DNA from 3 places in the Dactylosporangium sp. CA-139114 genome. Region 2 is predicted to be linked to each of the others. Evidence: riboswitches for the same ligand, from Rfam matches in the RefSeq annotation. Region 2 holds a riboswitch; each other region holds the start of a gene.
What was found. A riboswitch is a leader RNA that binds a small molecule or an ion and turns the genes downstream of it on or off. The one in region 2 is predicted to bind cyclic di-AMP.
Positions count from the first base shown of each region.

Region 1 (7,223 bases), 1.9 Mb from region 2:
CCGGCGGCGGCCGTCGCCCTGCGCGGCGGCGACCGTCCACAGACTCGTCACCGCCGACCCTCGCGGGTTGTGCGCGCACAGTCAACTCCGGGTCGCGCCGGGTGGCCGAGAATCGACTCATGCGGATGCTGTACGACACCACCGCGGTCCACCCCCTCGACCGGTACGAGCACTACCGGGCGGGCGCCGCGAGTGAGCAGGCACCGGTGGAGGTGCACGGGCGGGCGCCGACGAAGCTGGTCGCGTCGATGTCGGTCAGCCGGGTCGGCGAGTTCGACGTGGAGGGGCTGACCTGGGCGGCCGACACCGAGATCATGACCCGGCGGACCGATCGGCTGGTGCGGATGGGGGACCCGGAGCGGTACCGCCTCATCATGCCCCTGGCCGGCGAGATCCGGCTGGAGCAGGAGGAGCGGCGGCTGCGGTTCCGGGTCGGCGACATCGGGCTGTTCGACCTGTCGCGGCCGTGGCGGGCCGTCCATCCGGTCGAGACGGGCGAGCTGCGGGTCGCGATGCTGACGTTCCCGCGCGCGCTGGTGCCGGTCGACGAGCGGGCCGTGGGCGCGATCGTCGGCACCGTCATGCCGCGCGGGTTGCGGGCCCGCGATCTGACCGCCCAGCTGCTGATGGGGCTCTCGGCGGCGGCCGAGCCGGCGCAGTACGCGGGGCTGCTGGCCGAGTGCACGACCGGGTTGATCCGCCGGCGGGTCGGGCTGCGCGACGGGATCACGCCGCAGACCCGGCGGATGCTGTCCCTGACCCGCGTCCGCGACGCCGTCCGGCGCCACCTGCACGAACCGGACCTCGACCCGCTGCGCGTCGCGCGGGCGTCGAACCTCTCGCCGCGGTCCCTGCACGGCCTCTTCGCGGGCACCGGGGTGACGCCGATGCAGCTGGTGAAGCAGATGCGGCTGGACGAGTGCCACCGCCGGCTGACGGACCCGGGCGAGCGCGACGTGCCGGTGTTCGCGATCGCGGCGCAGTGCGGATACCGCCGCCGCGACCAGTTCGCGAGGGACTTCCGGCAGGCGTTCGCGGTCTCGCCGACCGGCGCCCGGCGCGGGGACGGCTGATCGTGGCGCCCGACGATCCGCCGCCCCCGGCGCACGTGCGCGTCGACGTCACCGTGACCCTGCACCGCCGGCTCGGCTGGCTGCTGGCCGGCGTCGCGCTCGGCGGCCTGCCGGTGCCGGACCTCGTCGTCCGGCTGGCCGGCCTGATCCTGCTGGCCATCCACAACCGGTGAGCGGGCGTGCGACCGGTGCCGCATCCCGCCCGGCCGCACGCGCCCGGTGCCCGTGCGACCGGTGCGCGTGCGACCGGTGCGCGTGCGCCCGGTGCGCGTCAGATGCGGGCGAGCTGCACGGCCTCGATCGCGTCGCGCAGGCGCTGCTCCGCCTCCGCGCTGAGCGAGCTGTGCAGCAGCCGGCCGCCGAGCTCGAAGGGCGCCATCTCGGCCACGACCTTGTCGACGGTGACCTGGTCGACGAGCAGGAACAGTGCCGCCGAGCCCGGCTCCAGCGCCGCGCCGACGTCGCGCATGAAGCTGTCGTCCACGCCGGTGTCCGTGAGCCGGGCGGCGGCCGCCCCGCCGGCCGCACCGACCGCCATGCCGATGAACGGCGCCAGGAACAGCAGCCCGATGAGGCCGCCCCACAGCGCCCCGCCCGCGGCCGCCACGCCGGTCGTGCCGTGCTTCTGGTGCAGCCGCACCCGGCCGTCCTCGCCGGCCTCGACCACCGCGGCGTCGCGCACGGTGATGAGCCCGTGCCGCTGCAGCTCGATGATCTTGTCCCGGGCCTGGTCGGCGGTGGCCAGGTCGCGGTAGCCGATCGCCACGAGATCGCTCATGATGCCTCCTGGTGTCTGCCGGTGCTTGCCCTGCAAAGGTCATCGCGCCGGGGCCGGGTCACCTCCCCCGCCGGGCATGAGCGCCCGCATCGCGGCGACGAAGGCCTCGTCCTGGTCGAGCTCGCCGTAGGAGAAGCCGGGGTTGCCGCCGCGGCGGTACAGCCGGCGCGGCTCGGCGAGCTCCGCGGCCAGCAGCGCTCGGGTGCGGGCGTCCGGCGGCCCGAGCTCGGCCCAGGCCGCGACCACCGCCGGGCGGGTCAGCGGGTGCCGTGCCCACGCATGCTCGAGAGGCGCGCGGACCAGGGTGGCGTCGCCGGTGATGGCGGCGAGGGCGTGGGCGGCCGCGACGGCGGTGTGGCCGTACCGGTCCCGCCGCCGGACCAGCGCCCCGAGCCGATCGAGCGTCCCCGCGCCCGCGGCGGCTGTCGCCGCGGTGCCGTCCGAACACCGGGCGACGGTCCCCAGGGCGCGGGCCGCGACCACGGCGGCGGCCTCGTCGCCGAGGTGGCGGGTCAGGGCCGCGACCGCGGTGTCCGTGTCGGCGTCGAGGGTCCAGGCGGCGAGGGTGGCCGCCACCGCGCCGCGGGCGTCGGGCCCGGCGGCCCAGCCTCGCAGGACCGGCAGGACGGTCCCGGCCGTCGCCGGGTCGGCGGCGCCGAGCCGGCCGAGCGCCTCGGCGTTGACCGGGTCGGGCCCCGCCGCGAGCAGCACCGGCAGCGCCTCACGGGCGGCCGCCGGGCCGATCGCGCGCAGCGCGGCGACGAGCCCGTCGCGGTGGCGGGGCGGCAGCGGTTCGTCCAGGCGGGCCGCGACCGCCGGGGCGAGCGGGGCGGCGACGGGGCCGAGCCCGGCGACCGCCCAGCCGGCGTCGCCGGGCAGCGGCTCCTGCTCGAGCACCCAGGCGAGCATCGGCACCGCGCGGGGGTCGCCGAGCCGGGCGAGCAGGGCGAGGAGACGCCCGACGGTCGGCGGCTCGGTCGGCCACTGGATGATCCAGGGCGGCAGAGCGCGGCGCAGCGGGGTGTGGGGCGCGCGGCGCTCGGCGGACTCGACCAGTTCGGCGAGTGCGTCGGCGACCGGCGCGGCGAACCGGCCGAGGTCCGCCAGGACGCCCGCGGCCCGCGGCCGCACCACCGGCTCCCCCGTCAGGGCCAGGTCCGCGATGCGGCGCAGGATGTGGGTGTACCGCCCGCGCCAGCCGTGCACCAGGTTGCTCGCGGGATGCAGCGCGTCGAGCTGCCACTCGGCATCGGCCGAGCGCAGGCCGGCGAGGAGCACCGTGATCCGGTCGTCCACCCGGTCGCCGTAGGCGTCGCTGACCGCGCGCACGAGCTCGTCCATCTGCGGGTGCCCGCGCCCGGCGTGGAGGTGCTCGCGCATCTGCCGGATCTTGCCCACGAGCGTGTCGGTCTGGAAACCGGCCGGGGCGGCGGGCGCGGGCGGCACCGAGTACCCGGCGGCGATGAGCGCGACGGCCGTCTCCGCGGGGGCCGGCACCCCGAGGCGGGCCAGCGCGGCGAGCGCGCCGAGGCGCAGGCCGGCATCGGGCTCGGCGGTCGTCAGACCCTCGAGCCAGGCGATCGCGGCCGGGTCGGTGGTGGCGAGCCCGGCGACGGCGGTGACGATCGCCCGGCGCACCAGCGGGTCGGGCTCGGCGTCGGCGTGCCGGCGGAGCAGGCCGACCGTGGCTTCGGGGGCTTCGGCGCAGATCGCGCGCAGGAGCGGTACGACTGCCGCCCGCACCTGCGCGTCGGCGTCGTGGAGCAGCGCGAGGAAGCGGGGGCGCTCGGCGGCGAGGGTGGCGTTGGCCGTCCGCGTCCGCCCGGCGAGCGGCTGGTCCCAACCGGCGCCGGCGACGCTCGCCAGCAGCTCGATGGCCGCGGCCCGGCCGGGCACCCCCGGCGTGGTGGCGATGCGGGTGAGGAACGGCAGGGTCTCGAGGGTGCAGCGGTAGACGTCGCCCTGGTGGTGCACGACCCCGTAGAACTGGTCGAGCGCCACCTCGCGCACGGCCGGGTCGGGGTCGGCGAGGCCGCGCAGGATCGCGGGGACGCCCGCGGCGCAGCCGTAGGCGTGCCGCAGCCGCTTCCACGCGACGGCATCGAGCCCGGCGAACACGTCGGCGTCATCCATGGGCGGCGATCCTACGACGTGTCCGGCCGGGCTCGGGTCCCGCCGGTGGGGTTACACGCGGCCGTAGCCGTAGAGCGAGTCGATGTCGATCGGGGCGACCTTCACCACGGTCCGGCTGTTGGGGGCGTGGATGATCTGGTTGTTGCCGATGTAGATGCCCACGTGCCCGAGGCCGTTGTAGAACACCAGGTCACCGGGGGCGAGCTGGGCCCGCGAGATGTGCTTGACCTTGCCCCACTGCTGCGCGGCGTTGTGCGGCAGCGTGACGCCCGCCGCCTTCCACGCCATCATGGTCAGGCCCGAGCAGTCGAACGTGTTCGGGCCGGCGGCGCCGAAGACGTACTTCTTGCCGAGCTGGGCCCACGCGTAGCTGACCGCCTTGCCCGCCGCGCCGGAGACGGCCGGCGGCGGTCCCGGGTTGGTGGTCGGGTTGGCGGTCTTCACCGGGGTCTTCGCCTTCGCCGCCGCGGCGGCCGCGGCCGCGTCGGCCTTGCGCTGCATCTCGTCGAGCTTGGCGATGTTGCCCTCGATCTGCTTGCGCCGCGCCTCGAGGTCGGCCTTCTGCCGGCTCTGGGCCGCGAGGGTCTCGTTGAGGCGCTGCTTCTCGGCGTCGACGCCGGCCTTGGCCGAGGCATACCTGGCGAGGTCGGCCTGCTGGTTGCGCGAGATCTGCTGCAGCGTGCCGACGCGGTCGAAGAAGCCGTCCGACGACGTGGCACCCAGCATCAGCGACCAGGAGCTCAGGTTGCCGCCGGACTTGTAGGCGTTGACGGCGATCTGGTCGGCGGTGGCGCGGGCGGCGTCCATGCTGGCCTCGAGCGGCTGCAGGTCGGTCTCGCGCTGCTTGATCGTGGCCTGGGTGGCCTCGAGGTCACCGTTGATCTTGTTGTAGTCCTCGACGATGTGCTCGAGCTCCGCATTGCCCTTGTCGATCTGGGCCTGGAGTTCGTCGTGCGTCGGGTCGGCGTGTGCGGCACACGCCGGCGCGACCATCGCCGCGACCGCCACTCCGATGAGGAACGAGCGCAGCGCCGTCCGTCGGTTGAACACGGCAAGCGTCCTTCTTCGCATCCGCCTACCGGGTTAGCTGACGGGTTCGGGCGAGAAGAAGGTTCGCCCTACCACGACCGTGACGGTCGCGGATTCACCCCTGGAGCAAGCCCCGGATGGGTCCCCGGCTCACGCGCCGGCGCCTGTTGCCAGGGCCGTCGTACGACTCGGCGGAGCCTGCCCGGGCCGCCCTCGGTGAGCGGCTGTGGCCTGGCAGGCCGCACCAAACGTATCGGCGGGATCCCGGCGGCGGAACCGCCCTAAGCAACACTTAACGTTCGCTCAAAGATCACGTTGCGGCGATGGCTACCGATATCGCCCGATTGCTCCCGATCACGGCCGCGGCCCGTCCAGCGCTGCGCAGCGGTTCAGGCGATCGCCGATCTCGACGGGGACGGCCCTCCTCGCCCGCAAGCATCTCCATGCCGCACACAACGCCACGGCCGCGCGGCAGCGGGGGACGGGCCGGCGACGCTCCGAAGTGGACACTGCCGGGCCGGCGGCGGAGGAAACGTTCCAACGAACGGGTGTACCCGCACCACCCCCGCCGCGGATCGACCCGGCGGGCGCGAGCAGCCGAAATGCGCACAGGAAGGCCGGATTGCGCCGGGCCGCCCACCACCGCCGGGCCATGTAGGCCCTTGTTCGCGCACGCCGGGCACGAGTAACGTCACGGACCGTGAGCGCAGTCCAGCGTAACAACGTCCGGCTGCTCGGGCCCGAGCACGCCCCGGCCGTCGTCTTCGCGCACGGCTTCGGCTGCGACCAGCACATGTGGCGGCTCGTCGCGCCGCGGTTCGCCGACGATCATCGCGTCGTGCTGTTCGATCACGTCGGGGCCGGCAACTCCGATCTCGGCGCCTACGACCCCCGGCGGTACACGTCGCTCGGCGCCTACGCCGACGACCTGCTCGAGCTGCTCCACGAGCTCGGCCTGCGCGAGGTCGTGTTCGTCGGGCACTCGGTCGCCGCGATGATCGGGCTGCTCGCGGCGAACGCCGAGCCGGACCGGTTCGCCAAGCTCGTGCTCGTCGGCCCCTCCCCGCGATACATCGACGACCACGACTACTACGGCGGCTTCAGCGCCGGCGAGATCGACGAGCTGCTGGAGAGCCTCGACCGCAACTATCTCGGCTGGTCCGCGGCGATGGCGCCGGTCATCATGGGCAACGCCGACCGGCCGGAGCTCGGCCAGGAGCTGAGCAACAGCTTCTGCCGCACCGATCCGGCGATCGCGCGGCAGTTCGCCGAGGTGACCTTCCGCTCCGACACTCGCGCGGATCTGGGCAAGGTGAGCGTGCCGACGCTGATCCTGCAGTGCTCCGAGGACGTCATCGCCCCCCGGGAGGTGGGGGCGTACTGCAACGCCAACATCCCCGGCAGCACCCTCGTCGTCCTCGACGCGACCGGCCACTGCCCGCACCTCAGCGCCCCGGACGAGACGTTCGCGGCGATCGACGGTTTCCTGCGGACGGGCTGACGCGTGCCCGAGCCGCTGCCCGAGGAGAACGCCGAAGAACTGTACGACAGCGCCCCCTGCGGGTATCTCACGCTGTTGCCGGACGGCACCATCGTGCGCGTGAACCGCACGTTCCTGCGGTGGACCGGCTGGCGCCGCGACCAGCTGGCCGGCCGGCGCGTGCACGAGTTCTACGCCGCCGGGAGCCGGATCTGGCACGAGACGCACCTGGCGCCGCTGCTGCACCTGCAGGGCGAGGTCCGGGAGGCGGCGGCCGAGTTCCGCAAGGCCGACGGCTCCCGGCTCGACGCGTTCGTCAACGCGGTGCTGCGCGCGGGTCCGGCCGGCAGCCAGGCCCTCGTGCGGATGACGGTGTTCGACGCGAAGGAGCGCCGGATGTACGAGCGGCAGCTGCTCGAGGAGCGCCGCAGCGCCGAGCGCAACGCGACCCGGGTTCGGCTGCTGCAGGAGATGGTGGTGCGCTGCGCCGCGATCGGGCGGGCCGAGGAGATCGTCGCGCCGATCGTGCGGGTCGGCGACGAGGCGTTCGCAGCCTCGGCGACCCGCGTGTGGCTGCTCGACCCGGCGCAGGCCGCGCTGCGCCCGCTCGGCGTCGCCGACGAGCTCCTCTCGCTCGACGACCAGGCCCCGGAGGCGCGCGCCGCGGCCCTGCTCGACGTCGTCCGGCACGCCGAGGAGGACGGTGGCCTGCGCCTGGTCTCGCCCATGC
Region 1 covers NZ_CP192080.1:3,068,956-3,076,178, reverse strand. Annotated here, with positions in the region: gene ACQP2P_RS13965 (helix-turn-helix domain-containing protein) at 120-1,073, shown strand; gene ACQP2P_RS13960 (hypothetical protein) at 1,076-1,246, shown strand; gene ACQP2P_RS13955 (DUF1269 domain-containing protein) at 1,345-1,851, opposite strand; gene ACQP2P_RS13950 (HEAT repeat domain-containing protein) at 1,891-3,984, opposite strand; gene ACQP2P_RS13945 (NlpC/P60 family protein) at 4,036-5,034, opposite strand; cyclic di-AMP (ydaO/yuaA leader) riboswitch at 5,042-5,186, opposite strand; gene ACQP2P_RS13940 (alpha/beta fold hydrolase) at 5,714-6,514, shown strand; gene ACQP2P_RS13935 (SpoIIE family protein phosphatase) at 6,518-7,223, shown strand, end outside.
Region 1: it holds a riboswitch for cyclic di-AMP, as region 2 does, so the genes downstream of both, ACQP2P_RS13945 (NlpC/P60 family protein) here and ACQP2P_RS05480 (NlpC/P60 family protein) in region 2, are expected to answer to the same signal.

Region 2 (7,223 bases):
CGGCGGCGAAGCTGCGGCGATGGCGCGCACCGAACAGCGGCGAAGTTACGGGCGGCGCGGACCGAGCAGCGAAGTTGCGGCGGCGGCGAAGCTGCGGTGGCGGCGCGGACTGAGCAGCGGAGCGAGTGGCGGGGCATGGCTCAGGGCCGCGGAACTGGACGGCTCCGCGGCCCTCAAGACGGCCATGAGGCGAGCGGCCTCAGAATGGGTCGCCGCAGACCTTCCAGGAGCCGCTCTCCTTGATCAGGTCGAAGGTGTGGCTGGACTTGCCGGCGTTCTGGTAGGTCACGCTGGCGTCGATCGAGGCGCTCTCGTTGCCGTTGTTGTTGCTGTAGGAGCCGCCCCAGCTGATGTCGTGGGCGGTGATGGGGTCCTTCTTGACGTACGCCTCGAAGGTCTCCGGCCCGTACTGCTGCTGCGCCGAAGAGCACAGCAGGTCGTAGGCGGCCTGGGTCCTGCCGGTCTCGAGCGCGGTGAGGAAGTCCCCGGTCGCGGCCTTGGGTTCTTTGGTGGAGCCGTTGACGACAAAGAAAATTCCGGCGACGCCGCCTCCGCAGCAGAGCACGAAGAGGCCGATCGCGCCGAAAATAATGATCTTCCAGGTTTTGCTCACGCGCCTCAGCGTATGAATCGCGATCAGGTCCTGATGTAAACCATTTGACGTAGGTCATGCCCGATGCGCGACGATCCGCGCGAATGGGAACGACGTCACGGCGCGGTCGGCACGTGCGAGCGGCCATGCCCAGGGCCGTAGCCGCGGAACGCGAGGCGCGAGCCGCGAGGCGCGAGCCGCGAGGCGCGAGCCGCGAAACGAAGGCCGCGAAACGAAGGCCGCGAACGAGGGCCGCGAAACGACGGCCGCGAACGAGGGCCGCGAACGAGGGCCGCGAAACGAAGGCCGCGAACGAGGGCCGCGAGCCGCCAGCCCCGAAACGACGGCCGCGAGCCGCCAGCCGCGAAACGAGGGCCGCGAAAACGGGAGCCGCGAGCCGCGAGCCGGGAGTCTCAGGCGCGCTGGGCGACGACGAAGAGGCGAGGGAACGGCAGGATCGTGCCGAAGGGCTCGCGCGGGTACAGCTGCCGCATTCGCTCCTTGACATCCGCCGTGAACTCCTCCAGATCGGCCCCGGACAAGGCGTCGAGGTAAGGCCGCAGGCCGGTTCCCTTGAACCACTCGAAGACCGGGTCCTCGCCGGGCAGCACGTGGTAGTAGGTCGTCTCCCACGCGTCGACGGTCAGGCCGGCCCCGGACAGCAACCGTACGTAGTCGGCCGCGCCCAGCACCGGCGACGCCGAGCGCGGTCCCGTGGTGCCCGAGGCGCCGCCCAGCAGCGGTGCCCAGCGCTCCCGCGCCGCCACCGCGACCATGCCCGGGTCGAAGGAGAGCGGCACCTGGAAGGCGAGCGTCCCGCCGTCGTCGAGCGCCGCCGCCCACAGCGGCAGCAGCGTCTCGTGGTCGCCGACCCACTGCAGCGAGGCGTTGGCCACGATGACGTCGAGGGAGCCGCGCTGGGGCCGCCACTCGGCCGCGTCGGCGAGCTGGAAGGTCAGCTGGGCGCTGCGGTGCTCCGCGGCCGCCGCGATCATCGCCGGCGAGGAGTCGAGGCCGAGGATCGCCGCGTCCGGCCAGCGGGTCGCGAGGGTGGCGGTCATGGTGCCGGGGCCGCAGCCGAGGTCGACGACGGCGACCGCGGACGTGGTGGGGATGCGGGCCACGAGCTCGCGGAAGGGCCGGGCGCGCTCGTCGGCGAAGCGCTCGTACTGCTGCGGATCCCAGGACGCCATGCCCCAATGATGAAGGGCCGCGGATCGTCGCGATCCGCGGCCCTGCACATCGTCGTCGGGAGCCTAGATCTTGACGCGGCCGTATCCGTAGACGCTGCCGCTGATGTTGGCCTCCCGCACCACGTCGCCCGTATGCGGGGCGTGGATCATCCGGCCTGGCGAGACGTAGATGCCGACGTGGCCGAGGTTGTTCATGAAGACCAGGTCACCGGGGCGGGCCTCCGACGCGGAAATGTGCTGCACGACCTTCCACTGGTCCGCGGCGACGTGCGGCAGATTCGCGCCGACCTGCTTCCAGGCCATCATCGTCAGCCCTGAGCAGTCCCACTGGTCCGGGCCGGCCGAACCCCAGTGGTAGGGCTCACCCTGCTGCGCGTAGGCGAAGTTGATGACCTTCTGGCGTGTGGCGTCGTCGACCTGTGGCGCCTTGACGCTGTTGTACGCCACCTTCTTGGCGCCCGCGTTGGCCGCCTTCCTCTGCAGGTCCTGGAGCTTCTTGACGTCGCCCTCGATCTGCTTGCGCTTGTTCTCGAGGTCGGCCTTCTGCGCGTTCTGGCCCGCGATCGTCTCGTCCAGCTTGGCCTTGGCGGCCTTGTAGTCGTCGATCTCCTTCTGCTGCTGACGCGTGATCTGCTGCAGCATCGACAGCTGGTCCATGAGCGAGCCCGACGACGTCGCGTTGAGGACGAGGTTGAGGTTGCGCAGGCTGCCGTTGGTCTTGAACGCGGCGATGGCGATCTGCTCGACGCCGGCGTTGGCGTTGGCCACGCCGTCCTCGAGCGCCTTCGCGCTGGTCTGCGAGGTGGCCAGGTCGGAGTTGATCTTGTTCCAGGCCTCGATCGTGTGCTCGAGCTCGTCGTTCTGCTTGTCGAGCTGGGCCTCGATCTCGGCGAGCGTCGGGTCGGCGTGTGCGACCGTGGCGGGTGCCATCACAGCGAGTGACACGAACCCGATGAGCAGGGTCCGTAGCGCCGAACGGCGGGCACGATGTCCAGTGGACAAGGGGAGACCCTTCTGCACCGACCGCCTACCGGGTTAGCTGACGGGTTCGGGCGGGAAGAGAGAGCGCCCTACCGCAGTGTTGCGGATTCACCCCAGAGGTATGGGTCCCCGGCTCGATGCGCACGCCCGGAGTGGGTGCGCGCGGAGCTCGATTCGGCGGCGCTTGCCCGGTGCCATCCGGGGTGGATGACGGACTGCCGGGCAGGCCAGCGCCTAACTTAACGTGAGCATCCGCCGGGCGAAAGGCGTGCGTCCCGCTCAATATCTATTACCCCAAAAGTCCGGATTACCGCCGGTTGGCCACCCGTGCCGGACCGTGACATCGGTGCCGGACGGTTACAGATTCGGGGCTTGATTCTCACGCGGGAGCGGGTTAAATACTCCTAACTTCTTACACCGCCGGTGCAAATAGTTCGGGGGTCCGCACGTGCTACGGGTCCAGAACCTCGAGGTCGTCTACGACGATGTGATGCTGGTGTTGCGGGGCGTGAGCCTCGCCGTCCCGGAGGGCCGGATCGTCGCCCTCCTCGGCGCGAACGGCGCCGGCAAGACCACGCTGCTGCGGGCGCTGTCCGGCCTGCTGGGCGTCCACGACGGGGCCGTGACGCGCGGCTGCGTCACCCTGGGCGACACTCCCGTCCACCGTCTGCGCCCCGCCGCGATCGTCCGGCGCGGGATCAGTCAGGTGATGGAGGGCCGGCGCACCTTCGCCGAGCTCACCGTCGAGGAGAACCTGCGGCTGGGTGCCCACACCCGCCGCCGCGGCGCGGCCGAGGCGATGGAGCGCATGTACGCGCTCTTCCCGGTGCTCAAGCAGCGGCGCGCGGCCGTGGCCGGCTACCTCTCCGGCGGCGAGCAGCAGATGCTCGCGATGGGCCGGGCGCTCATGTCCGACCCGAAGTACCTGCTGCTGGACGAGCCGAGCCTGGGCCTGGCCCCGCGCATGGTCGAGCAGGTGCGGGACCTGATCGTGCAGATCAACCGGGCCGGCACCGCCGTGCTGCTGGTCGAGCAGAACGCGGCCATGGCGCTCTCCGTCGCCGAGCACGGATACGTGCTGGAGAACGGCAAGGTCGTGCTCGACAAGCCCGCCGCCGACCTGCTCACCGACGACGACATCCGCGAGTTCTACCTCGGCTCGCACGCCGCCCACTCGTTCCGCGAGGTCAAGCACTACAAGCGGCGGAAGCGGTGGTTGTCGTGAGCGGTCCGGAGCGGAGCGGAGGGGCCGCTCACCATAAGCACAGCTTTCTCGCGGCGGCACCGGAGCTTGCGGAGGTGGCGTCGTGAGTGATGTGCTGAGCTTCAGAGACGTGCGGTTGAGTTTCGCGGGCGTCAAGGCGATCAACGGGGTCGACTTCAGCGTCGGCGCCGACGAGCTCTTCGCGGTGATCGGCCCCAACGGCGCCGGCAAGACGTCCATCTTCAACGTGATCTCCGGGGTGTACCGCCCCCAGCACGGCCGGGTCCTGCTCGGCGACACCGACATCACCGGCGCGCGCCCCGACCGCGTCGCCCGGCTCGGCGTCGCCCGCACGTTCCAGAACGTCGAGCTGTTCCGCCAGCTCACGGTCGTGGAGAACCTGATGCTGGGCCGGCACCACCACATGCGCTACGGCACCCTGGCCGCGATCGCCTGGCTCGGCCGCGCCCGCCGCGAGGAGCTGGCCAACCGGGCCCGGGTCGAGGAGATCGTCGACTTCCTCGAGCTCGCGCCGTGGCGCCGGATGCCGGTGGGGCTGCTGCCGTACGGCGTGCAGAAGCGGGTGGAGCTGGGCCGCGCGCTCGCCATGCAGCCGCGGCTGCTCCTGCTCGACGAGCCGGTCGCCGGCATGAACCTCGAGGAGACCGAGGACATGGCGCGGTACATCCTCGACATTCGCGACGAGCTGGGCATCCCGATGATCCTCGTCGAGCACGACATGGGCCTGGTCATGGACCTCGCCGACCGGGTGCTGGTGGTCGACTTCGGGACGCCGGTCGCGTGCGGCACGCCGCAAGAGGTCCAGCGGCACCCCGACGTGATCCGCGCCTACCTGGGGGAGGCGGCATGACCATCGCCACCCTGGTCCGCGATCGGGCGCGGCGGACCCCGGACGCGGTCGCGCTGCGGGAGAAGCACCGCGGCATCTGGCGCGAGATCACCTGGCGGCAGTACTGGGACACGGCCCGGTCGGTCGCCCACGCGCTGCGCGGGCTCGGCGTCGAGCCGGGCGACCGGGTCGCGATCCTGTCCGAGAACCGGCCCGAGTGGCTCTTCGCCGACGTCGCCACGGTGGCGCTGCGCGCCGCGACCGTCGGGCTCTACCCGACCAGCCCGGCCGGCGACATCGGCCGGTTGCTGGCCCACTGCGGCGCGAAGGTGCTCATCGCCGAGGACCAGGAGCAGGTGGACAAGGCCCTGGCGGTGCTCGGGGACTGCCCGCAACTGCTCAAGATCGTGTACCTCGATCCGAAGGGCATCCGCAACCGGTACGGCAACGATCGCCTGCTCTTCTGGGGCGACCTGCTCGCCGGCGTCTGCGAGGAGGACCTCGAGCTCGCGGCCGAGCCCGGCGACCTGGCGACGCTCGTCTACACCTCCGGCACGACCGGGCGGCCCAAGGGCGCGATGCTCACCGTGTCCAATGTGGACTTCGCCGTCGGCGTGCTGCGCGGCGAGGGCGGGCTCACCGATCCGCCGCCCGGCCCCCGGGACCTGCTGCTGTCGTATCTGCCGCTGTGTCACGTGGCCGAGCGCGTCTTCACCGTGTGGCTCGGCGCGGCCACGGGCGTGGTCGTGCACTTCGGCGAGTCGATCGCGACCGTGCAGGCGGATCTGCGCGAGGTACAGCCGACGATCCTCTTCGGGGTCCCGCGCATCTGGGAGAAGATGCTCGCCGGCGTCACCACGCGCATCGCCGGCGCGTCGAGGCTCAAGCGCGCCAACGCCCGGCTGTGGCTGCGGGTCGCCGACGACATCGGGGCCACCCTCGCCGCCAACGGCGGGCGGCACACCCCCGGCAGCCGGCTGCGCTACGCGCTGGGCTGGCTGTGCTGCTACCGCGCGCTGCGGGAGCGGATCGGGCTGCGGCACGTGCGGTACGCGGCCAGCGGCGCCGCCCCCGTCGCGCCCGAGGTGCTGCGGTTCTTCATGGGCATCGGGGTGCCGATGCACGAGGTGTACGGCATGACGGAGAACGCCGCCATCGCCACCGCCAACCGGCCCGGCCGCATCCGCCTCGGCACCGTCGGCGAGCCCCAGCCCGGGGTCGAGGTCCGCATCGGCGACGGCGGCGAGATCCTGACCCGGCACGCGGGGACGTTCGCCGGCTACTACGCCGACCCGGACGCCACCGCCGCGGCGCTCACCGCCGACGGCTGGCTGCGCACCGGGGACATCGGGGTGCTCGACGGCACGCACCTGCGCATCACCGACCGCGCCAAGGACATCATCATCACCGCGGGCGGCAAGAACATCGCGCCCAGCGAGCTGGAGAACGCGCTCAAGGCTTCCCCGTACATCAGGGAGGCCGTCGTCGTCGGGGACCGCCGGGCGTTCCTCACCGCGCTGGTCGGCATCGAGCTGGAGACCGTCGGCGACTGGGCCCGGCGGCGGGGCCTGGTCTACACCACCTACCGCGACCTGTCCGGCAAGCCGGAGGTGCTGGCCCTCGTGCGCGGCATCGTCGACGAGGTCAACGCCGGCCGCGCGCCGGTCGAGCGGCTCAAGGCCTTCCGGCTGCTGCCCAAGGAGCTCGACCACGAGAGCGGAGAGCTGACCGCCACGCAGAAGGTGCGCCGCGCCGCGGTCGTCGAGGCCTTCCGCGCCGAGGTCGACGAGATGTACCGGAGTCCCGCGTGAAGGATCTGCTCGAAAGCGTGCTGCGGGGCATCGGCACCGGCAGCGTGTACGCGCTGTTGGGCCTCGGCTTCGTGATCATCTACAAGGCGACGCGGGTGATCTCGTTCGCCCAGCCGTCGTTCATGCTCGCCGGGGCGGTGCTGGTGACGTACCTCGCCGGCCCGCTCGGCTTCTTCGCGGCCCTGGTCGCCGCGGCCGCGCTCACCGGCGGCCTGGCCCTGGGCGTCGAGCGGCTCGCGGTGCGCCCGATGATCGGCCGCCCCGTGTTCACCGTCGCCATCATCACGCTCGGCATCGACATCGCCGTGCGGGTCGCCGACAACGCCTTCATCGGCCTCGACGTGCGCCACGTCGGCGACCCGTGGGGGCTGAAGGTGTTCCGGCTGCCCGGCGGGATCGTCGTGGAGCAGCGGCACGTGGCGATGGTGCTCACGACCGCGGTGCTCATCGCGGGGCTGTTCGCCTTCTTCCGGTACACCCGCACCGGTCTGGCCATGCGGGCCGCCGCCTACGACCAGGAGGCCGCGCTCGCGCAGGGGGTCAGCGTCGGGTCGGTCTTCGCGATGTCGTGGGCGCTGGCGGGGGCCCTCGC
Region 2 covers NZ_CP192080.1:1,207,692-1,214,914, forward strand. Annotated here, with positions in the region: gene ACQP2P_RS05470 (Rv0361 family membrane protein) at 200-613, opposite strand; gene ACQP2P_RS05475 (methyltransferase domain-containing protein) at 1,006-1,785, opposite strand; gene ACQP2P_RS05480 (NlpC/P60 family protein) at 1,849-2,730, opposite strand; cyclic di-AMP (ydaO/yuaA leader) riboswitch at 2,795-2,956, opposite strand; gene ACQP2P_RS05485 (ABC transporter ATP-binding protein) at 3,257-3,991, shown strand; gene ACQP2P_RS05490 (ABC transporter ATP-binding protein) at 4,074-4,841, shown strand; gene ACQP2P_RS05495 (AMP-dependent synthetase/ligase) at 4,838-6,631, shown strand; gene ACQP2P_RS05500 (branched-chain amino acid ABC transporter permease) at 6,628-7,223, shown strand, end outside.

Region 3 (7,223 bases), 1.1 Mb from region 2:
CCGCGTCGAACACGGTCACCGCGACCGTCTCCGTTCCCGGGCAGCCGCAGCACGTCGCGGTGACGCCCGACGGCCGCCGGGTCTACGTGGCCAACTCGGCCGGCACCGGCTCGGTGTCGGCGATCGACACCGCGACGAACACGGTGACCGCGACCATCCCGACGAACGACGGCGCCCGCGACATCGCCATCACGCCGGACGGCACCCGGGCGTATGTGCCCGGCGACCGGGCCGTGCGGGTGATCTCGACGGCGACGAACACGGTCACCGCGACCGTCGCCGGGTTCGTCGCCCCGAAATCGGTCGCCATCACGCCCGACGGGACCCGCGCCATCGTCACCAACAACGACCACAACCTGGTCGTGATCGACACGGCCACCAACACCGCCAAGGCGACCGAGGGCGACCTCGGCTTCAACCCGGTCGGCCTCGCGATCGCGACCGTCCACCCGGCCCCGCCCACCGCGAGCCTCGTGCTCACGCCGCAGCCGGAATCGAACCGCGTCTTCTGGGACGCCTCGGGTTCGAAGCACGGTTTCGGCTCCTCCCTCAGCCGGAGCATCGACTGGGGCGACGGCAACACCGGCGTCGACGCGCCGAACTTCCACGACTACGCGCACGGCGGGACCTACACCGTGACCCTGACGGTGACCGACGAGCTGGGCGCGAAGGCGACCACGAGCCAGCAGATCACGCTGCAGTCCGTGACCCGCTGGTTCGCGATGCTGTCGGCCAGCAACCTGCGGTACGTCTCGGCCGAGGGCGCCGGCGCGCAGCCGCTGGTCGGCGACCGGACGACGGCCGGGCCGTGGGAGACGCTCGCGCAGATCGACGTGGGCGGCGGCGTGGTGGTGTTCCGGGCCACGGTCAACGGCAAGTACCTCACCGTCGACGCCGCCGGCAAGCTGACCGCGAATGCCGCGGCGGTCGCCGACGCGTCCCGGTTCAAGATCGTCACGGGCGGGAACGGGCTGTTCAGCCTGCTGTCGGTCTCCAACAACCGGTATGTCAGCGGCAACAACGGCTCCGGCCCGCTGACCGCCGACCGTGCCGCCATCGGCCCGTGGGAGCAGTTCTACGCGACGAGGTCGACGTATCGGCAGTTCATCTCGCTGAGCAACTACAGGTACGTGACGGCGGAGAACGGCGGGAACTCTCCGCTGATCGCCAACCGCGACGCGCCCGGCCTGTGGGAGAGCTTCGACGAGATCGAGGCCGGGGACGGGTACATCGCCCTGTTCTCCCACGCCAACCAGCGCTTCGTGGTCGCGGAGAACGGCGGCAACGCCCCGCTGGTCGCCAACCGCACGGCGGTCGGCCCGTGGGAGAAGTTCTCCGTGGAGCCCGGCTGGAACGGCAGCGCCATGCTGCGGGCCGGCGCGAACAACCGCTATGTGACGGCGGAGAACGGCGGCCGCTCCGCGCTCATCGCCAACCGCACCGCGGCCGGGAGCTGGGAACAGTTCACCGGCCTGTGAACGGAAGGGGCGCCCGCGGTGCGGGCGCCCCTGCTCACATCGGGCCGGTCGACCTAGACCTTGGTGCCGTAGTCACCCGGGTCGCTAGTGGATCGGATTCCAGCCGTCGGAGCCGGCGAGGTACGCCGTCGGGGTGTACTGGGCCGCGGTCGAGGCGCTCATCTGCGGCCGGTTGCTGTTGACCACGGCGCCGGCGCCGGTGCTGCTGTACTCCGTGAAGCGCGCGCTGCGCCACGAGAAGCCGGACATGTCCGTCCACGGGTCGTCGCGGATGTGCGCGTCCATGCTCACGCCGCGATAGAGCACCTGCGCGATCGCGTTCACGTCGCCGCCCGGGTGCCAGGGCCGGCCCAGGTAGACCGTCTTGGCCGGCGCGTTGCTGGTCAGGTGGGTGCCCCAGAACAGGAAGCCGTACTTGTTGCTGACGTTCGTCGCGGCGGCGGTGATGTAGCCGTTGTTCGACGACGAGCCGCGGGTCAGCGAGCGAACCTCGCCGTTCTGGAAGACCATGGTGCCGGCGCCGAAGATGAAGTCGACGTCGCCCTCGACGTAGGAGTTGCGCACGTACAGCCGGCGCACCGCCGTTCCCGAGGTGTTGACGAGCAGCGTGTCCTGGTTGCCGAGGATCCGCACGTTGCTGAACTGCACGCGGTCGCCGGAGGTGTTGACCGCCACGGCCTGCTCGGCGCTGAGGTTGTGCGCGGCCTCGTCAAAGTCGTTGGACATGGTCAGGTTGGACACGGTGGTGTTGGCGGCCGCGATGGTGACGGTGGCGCTGCCGGCCGTGCCGTAGGTGCTGCCGTCCGGCTTGGTGAGCCCGGCCGCGTGCCCCTCGACGATGACCACGGCGGTGGCGGCCGACCCGGTGCCGACCAGGCTGATGTTCGGCTTGTTGGACGGGATGCTCACCGTGCCGCGGTACGTGCCGGGCTTGATGTTCACCGTGTAGGTGCTGCCGCTGTTGGCGGGGGCGGCGTCGATCGCGGCCTGGACCGTGCGGTAGTTGCCGGAGCCGTCAGCCGCCACGGTGACGGTCGTGGCCGCGAACGCCGGCGTCCCGCTCGCCGCCACGACACCGGCGGCGATGAGCAGGATGCTCCCTGTGCGCATGTGTCCTCCCAGGGCATCGAATCCAGAGCAGTCAATGCTCAACGCCTGACCATCGATGAGGCAAGCGCTTTCCTGGGTCACACCGAGCGGAGGCCTCGCGGCGATGAAACTTTCGCGTGTTGGGGGAGTTCGCGGCGGCAGCGTCACCGCCGAGGCGGGCGGCAACCAGCCGCTGATCGCCAACCGCGCGGCGATGGCGACTGGGAGCAGTTCTGGTTGATGTCTGACACCGCGGTGCTCAGGTTCGGGGCACCGGTGCCGATGGACGGGGCCGTGACCGTTCCGCACCTCCCGCCCGACTACGCCGGCTGGGCACACGTGCCCACCCAGCCGGCCGCGCCGCCTCCACCCGCGCCCGTGTCCGCGCCGACCGAGTCCGAGGCGTCCCGAACGCTGACCCGGATGGCCGCCGGCGCCGCGGGCGTCCTGGTTCTGGCGCTCGGCACCGCCATCGCGGTGCGGCCCACCGACGGGTCCCCGGCCGAGGCGGCGTGGCGGCCCAGCGGGATCACGCTCGCCGAGTGCCAGGCCCGCATCGCGGCGCCGGCCAACGTCCTCAGCGGTCAGGAGACCTGCGACTACCCGCAGGAGGAGCGCGATCGCGCGGCCGGGGCACCCGCGGCGGACCCGAAGGACCCCGTGTACGCCGGTGTGGTGCTCGCCGTCGGGCTGCAGTCCGACAACCGCGGCTGTGCGACCGGCGCGAACCGGCCCGTCGTGACGACCGTGTATCCGGTGCTGTCCGCGACGGTTCCGGCCGCGCCCGGCGTGCCGCACGTCGAGACCGCGTTCCAGCTCCAGGGCCTCGACGGCCCCATCCCGCAGGAGGGCGAGCAGTTCGGCGGCGACGGCAACTGGCCGGAGCACACCACGGCGCTGCCGATCGAGCGGATCGGGCCGCTCGGGCACGGGGTGTCCTACCGCTGGCGGGTCCGCGCCACGCCCCCGAAGGTCGCGGCCGCGGGCTGGTCGCGGTGGTGCGAGTTCACCGTCGCGCGGGCGGATCTGCGGCTCGACGAGTACCACACCTACCGGGTCACCCTGCCCGCCGAAACGTGGCGCGGGATCCTGGATGCGCTCGGACCGGCGCTGCCGCACGTCAACGGGTACTCGCCGCCGCACGGGCCGATCGAGTCGGCGGTGCGCGACACGAGCGGGTCGCGGTCGGCGGACCAGGTGATGGTCGCGATGGACGGCCGGCGCTAGAGCGGGGTCATGGACGACCTGGCGCAGGTGGCAACCCAGCGGAGCACGGCGGCGTGGCCGCTCGCCGACGCGCTCTCGGCCGGCCTGGGCGGCCCGGAGCGCGTCACCATGGGCTTCCCGCGCCGCTAGGAACCACCAATCGCCGGCGTCGCCGGCTCAGGGTCTGCGGGCGAAGATGGCCGCGCCCGGGGACTTGGTGTGCTGGTCCAACAACACGGTTGTCTCCACCGTGAAGCCGGCCTCCGTCAGCCACTCGGTCATCCGGGCCGGTTGGCGGCGGTGGACGTTCACTCGCATCGGGTGGCCGCCGTAGCCCTCGGTCTTCAGGCGGGCTCCGTCGCCCGCGTGGAAGCCGAGCAGCAGGACGCCGCCCGGGTTCAGGGCTCGGTGGAAGCCGGCCAGGGCCGGCGGGATCGACTCGTCGGGGATGTGGATCAGCGACCAGAAGGACAGGATGCCTCCGACCGGGGGGAGGGTCAGCTCCGTCATGTCGCCCACCTCGAAGGTGAGCCTGGGGTAGGTCGCACGGGCCAGGTCGATCATGGCCGGGGACAGGTCGATGCCGAAGGCGTCCGCGCCGAGCTCCGCCAGGTGGGCGGTCACGTGGCCGGGGCCGCAGCCGATGTCGGCCACCCGGGCGCCCGGCGGGAGCAGGTCCGCGAACAGTCGCAGGATGGCGGTCAGGTACGGGTCGCTGGTCAAGGCGCCGGTCACGAACTCGGCGTAGCTCTTGGCGACGGTGTTGTAGGAGGCGCGGGTCTCCTCGCGCCATGCGTCGTCGGGCATGGCCGGACACGTTACGCCGAGTGTGGGTTTTCTGGGCCCACGGACGTGGCAGAGAGGCCCGCCAGGGCCGAACGGTGTCTGACGGGAGCAACGGTCGTGCCCCCGGCGGACCGGAGCAATGAATCTTGTAACGCATTGGAGGGAACGCGCTCGAAACGGCCGCGCCGGCGTGGCGATTCGGGGCACCATGCCCGGTTATGCGCCGCCGCCGGTTGTTGCTGTGTGCCCTGCTTGCGTGTCTTGTCGGGCTTGCCGGCCTCGCGGTGCGGCGGGCGTCGGCGCCGCCCGGGCGGAGTGCGGCCGAACCACTGACCGGGCAGTCCGCGAAGGCGCCCGGCATGGGTAGCGCGCCGGCCGTGGCGGTGCCGTCCAGCGGGCCGGCCGGCTCGCCGGTGCACGGGGCCGTCACGGTGCGGTACACCTTCGACGACGGCCTGGCCGAACCGGTCGCGGACGTCTCCGGGCGGCTGGCGCTGCGCTCGCGGCGGGCCGAGGGCGGGCAGCTCGCCACCGTGGCCCACGACGGCGGACTCGCGGTGCGTTTTCCGCCCCGGTGTGAGCATTACGGTGCGCAGAGTTGTGCCCGCGTGATCCTGCAGAGTGCTCCGGCCGGGTTTCTCAATCCCGGTCGTGGACCCATTACGTATGGGGCCAGTGTGCTGGTTCAGCCGGAAGAGACTTCCAAGGGCGCCAATGTCGTCCAAAAAGGGTTCTCGGTCGGTGACAGTCAGTTCAAGTTGCAGGTCGACGGCGAGGCCGGGCGGCCCAGTTGTGTGATTGTCGGCACGCGTTCGTCGAGCATTTTCGTAGCGCTCTCGACACGTTCCGTGGCCGACGGGCGGTGGCACCGGCTCGCGTGTTCGCGCAGTAACTCGCTGCTCACGGTGTCTGTCGACGGGGTTGAGGCGGGGCGGGTCACCATTCCGTCGTCACTGTCGATAGTGAACGACGATCCGCTCTGTATTGGCGGCAAGGGGACTAGCGCGAACAACGATCAGTTTGTAGGGGCAATCGATGATGTGTTCGTCACTCGAATTGCCTGACCTTCGGGACAAATCGGACAACAATTGGATGCCGACTTGTCCATGAGAACCTGGCGCGCCTAACGTGAATTCGCGCCGGCTGGATGTCCGCGCCCACCACGGGCGCGCCAGGCGGCACCGCCGAGTCGATTTCGAGCCGGGGACCCACGTGTTCCACCGGGGTGAATCCGCGAGATCGCGGTAGGGCGACCTTCCCGCCCGAACCCGTCAGCTAACCCGGTAGGCGGCCATGGAAGAAGGAGTATCTCCTCGGTGGAGACCCATCTGAGGTGGACGCGGCGGCCCAACCGACTGGTCCGGCTCCTCGTCGCCACCCTCGGCGGTCTGTCCCTCGCCGTCGGCGTCACCGGCCTCGCGCACGCGGACCCCACGCCCGGCGAGATCGAAAAGCAGATCGACGAGAAGTGGAACACGATCGAGCCCGTCGTCGAGCAGCACAACCAGCTCAAGCTCGAGCTCGCCGCCAACAAGACCAAGCAGAAGCAGCTCGAGGACGCGATCGCGCCGCTGAAGGCCCAGGTCGACGCCGCCTTCGACAAGGTGAGCGCGTTCGCCGTGCTGCAGTACAAGAACGGGCGCATCTCGAAGCTCGACGCGATGCTCACCACGGGGTCGCCGGACACGTTCATCGACCAGATGACGATGCTCAACATGGTGGCCAAGGACGAGCAGGACCGGATCAAGGACGTTCTCGTCGCCAAGCAGCAGTACGACGCCCAGAAGCGTCCCCTCGACGAGCTGATCGCGAAGCAGGCCGAGCAGGAGGCCGCGCTCAATCAGCAGGAGACGCAGATCAACGCCGACATCAAGAACCTGCAGGACATGCGCCTCCAGGCCTACGGCAGCGGCAGCGGCACCGGGTCGCTCAAGCCGGTCGCGTGCCCGCAGCAGTACGACGGGAGCCCCGGCAGCCGGGCCGCCCAGTTCGGATGCCAGCAGATCGGCAAGAAGTACGTGTGGGCGACCGAGGGTCCGAACACGTTCGACTGCTCGGGCCTGACGATGTGGTCCTGGAAGCAGGTCGGCGTCACCTACCTGCGGCACTACACGATGTGGCAGTACCAGGACACCAAGCGCGTCTCGCGGGCCGACCTCAAGGCCGGTGACCTCGTCTTCTTCTACCCCGACAAGCACCACGTTGGGTTGTACGTCGGCAACGGCTGGATGGTCCACGCACCCAACCCCAGCCAACCGGTGCAGATGAAGAAGATCGACTCCGAGCCGATATCCGGATACGGCCGGGTGGCTTAAAAAGGGTGGGCCTTCGGGCCCACCCTTTTTTACTGCGTCGGCCAGGTGCGCCAGTTCTGCCAGGAGCGGCTCGGGGTGGGGCCGCGCTGACCCTGGTACCGCGAGCCGTACACCGCCGAGCCGTACGGGTGCTCGGACGGTGAGGACAGCCGGAAGATGCACAGCTGCCCGATCTTCATCCCCGGCCAGAGGCGGATCGGCAGGTTCGCGACGTTCGACAGCTCCAGCGTGACGTGGCCGCTGAAGCCGGGGTCGATGAACCCGGCGGTCGAGTGCGTCAGCAGGCCGAGCCGGCCGAGGCTGGACTTGCCCTCCAGGCGCCCGGCGAGCTGGTCGCCCAGCGTGATCA
Region 3 covers NZ_CP192080.1:77,026-84,248, forward strand. Annotated here, with positions in the region: gene ACQP2P_RS00360 (cytochrome D1 domain-containing protein) at 1-1,478, shown strand, start outside; gene ACQP2P_RS00365 (pectinesterase family protein) at 1,563-2,588, opposite strand; gene ACQP2P_RS00370 (hypothetical protein) at 2,862-3,794, shown strand; gene ACQP2P_RS00375 (class I SAM-dependent methyltransferase) at 3,951-4,580, opposite strand; gene ACQP2P_RS00380 (LamG-like jellyroll fold domain-containing protein) at 4,778-5,623, shown strand; cyclic di-AMP (ydaO/yuaA leader) riboswitch at 5,732-5,864, shown strand; gene ACQP2P_RS00385 (NlpC/P60 family protein) at 5,876-6,874, shown strand; gene dcd (dCTP deaminase) at 6,904-7,223, opposite strand, start outside.
Region 3: it holds a riboswitch for cyclic di-AMP, as region 2 does, so the genes downstream of both, ACQP2P_RS00385 (NlpC/P60 family protein) here and ACQP2P_RS05480 (NlpC/P60 family protein) in region 2, are expected to answer to the same signal.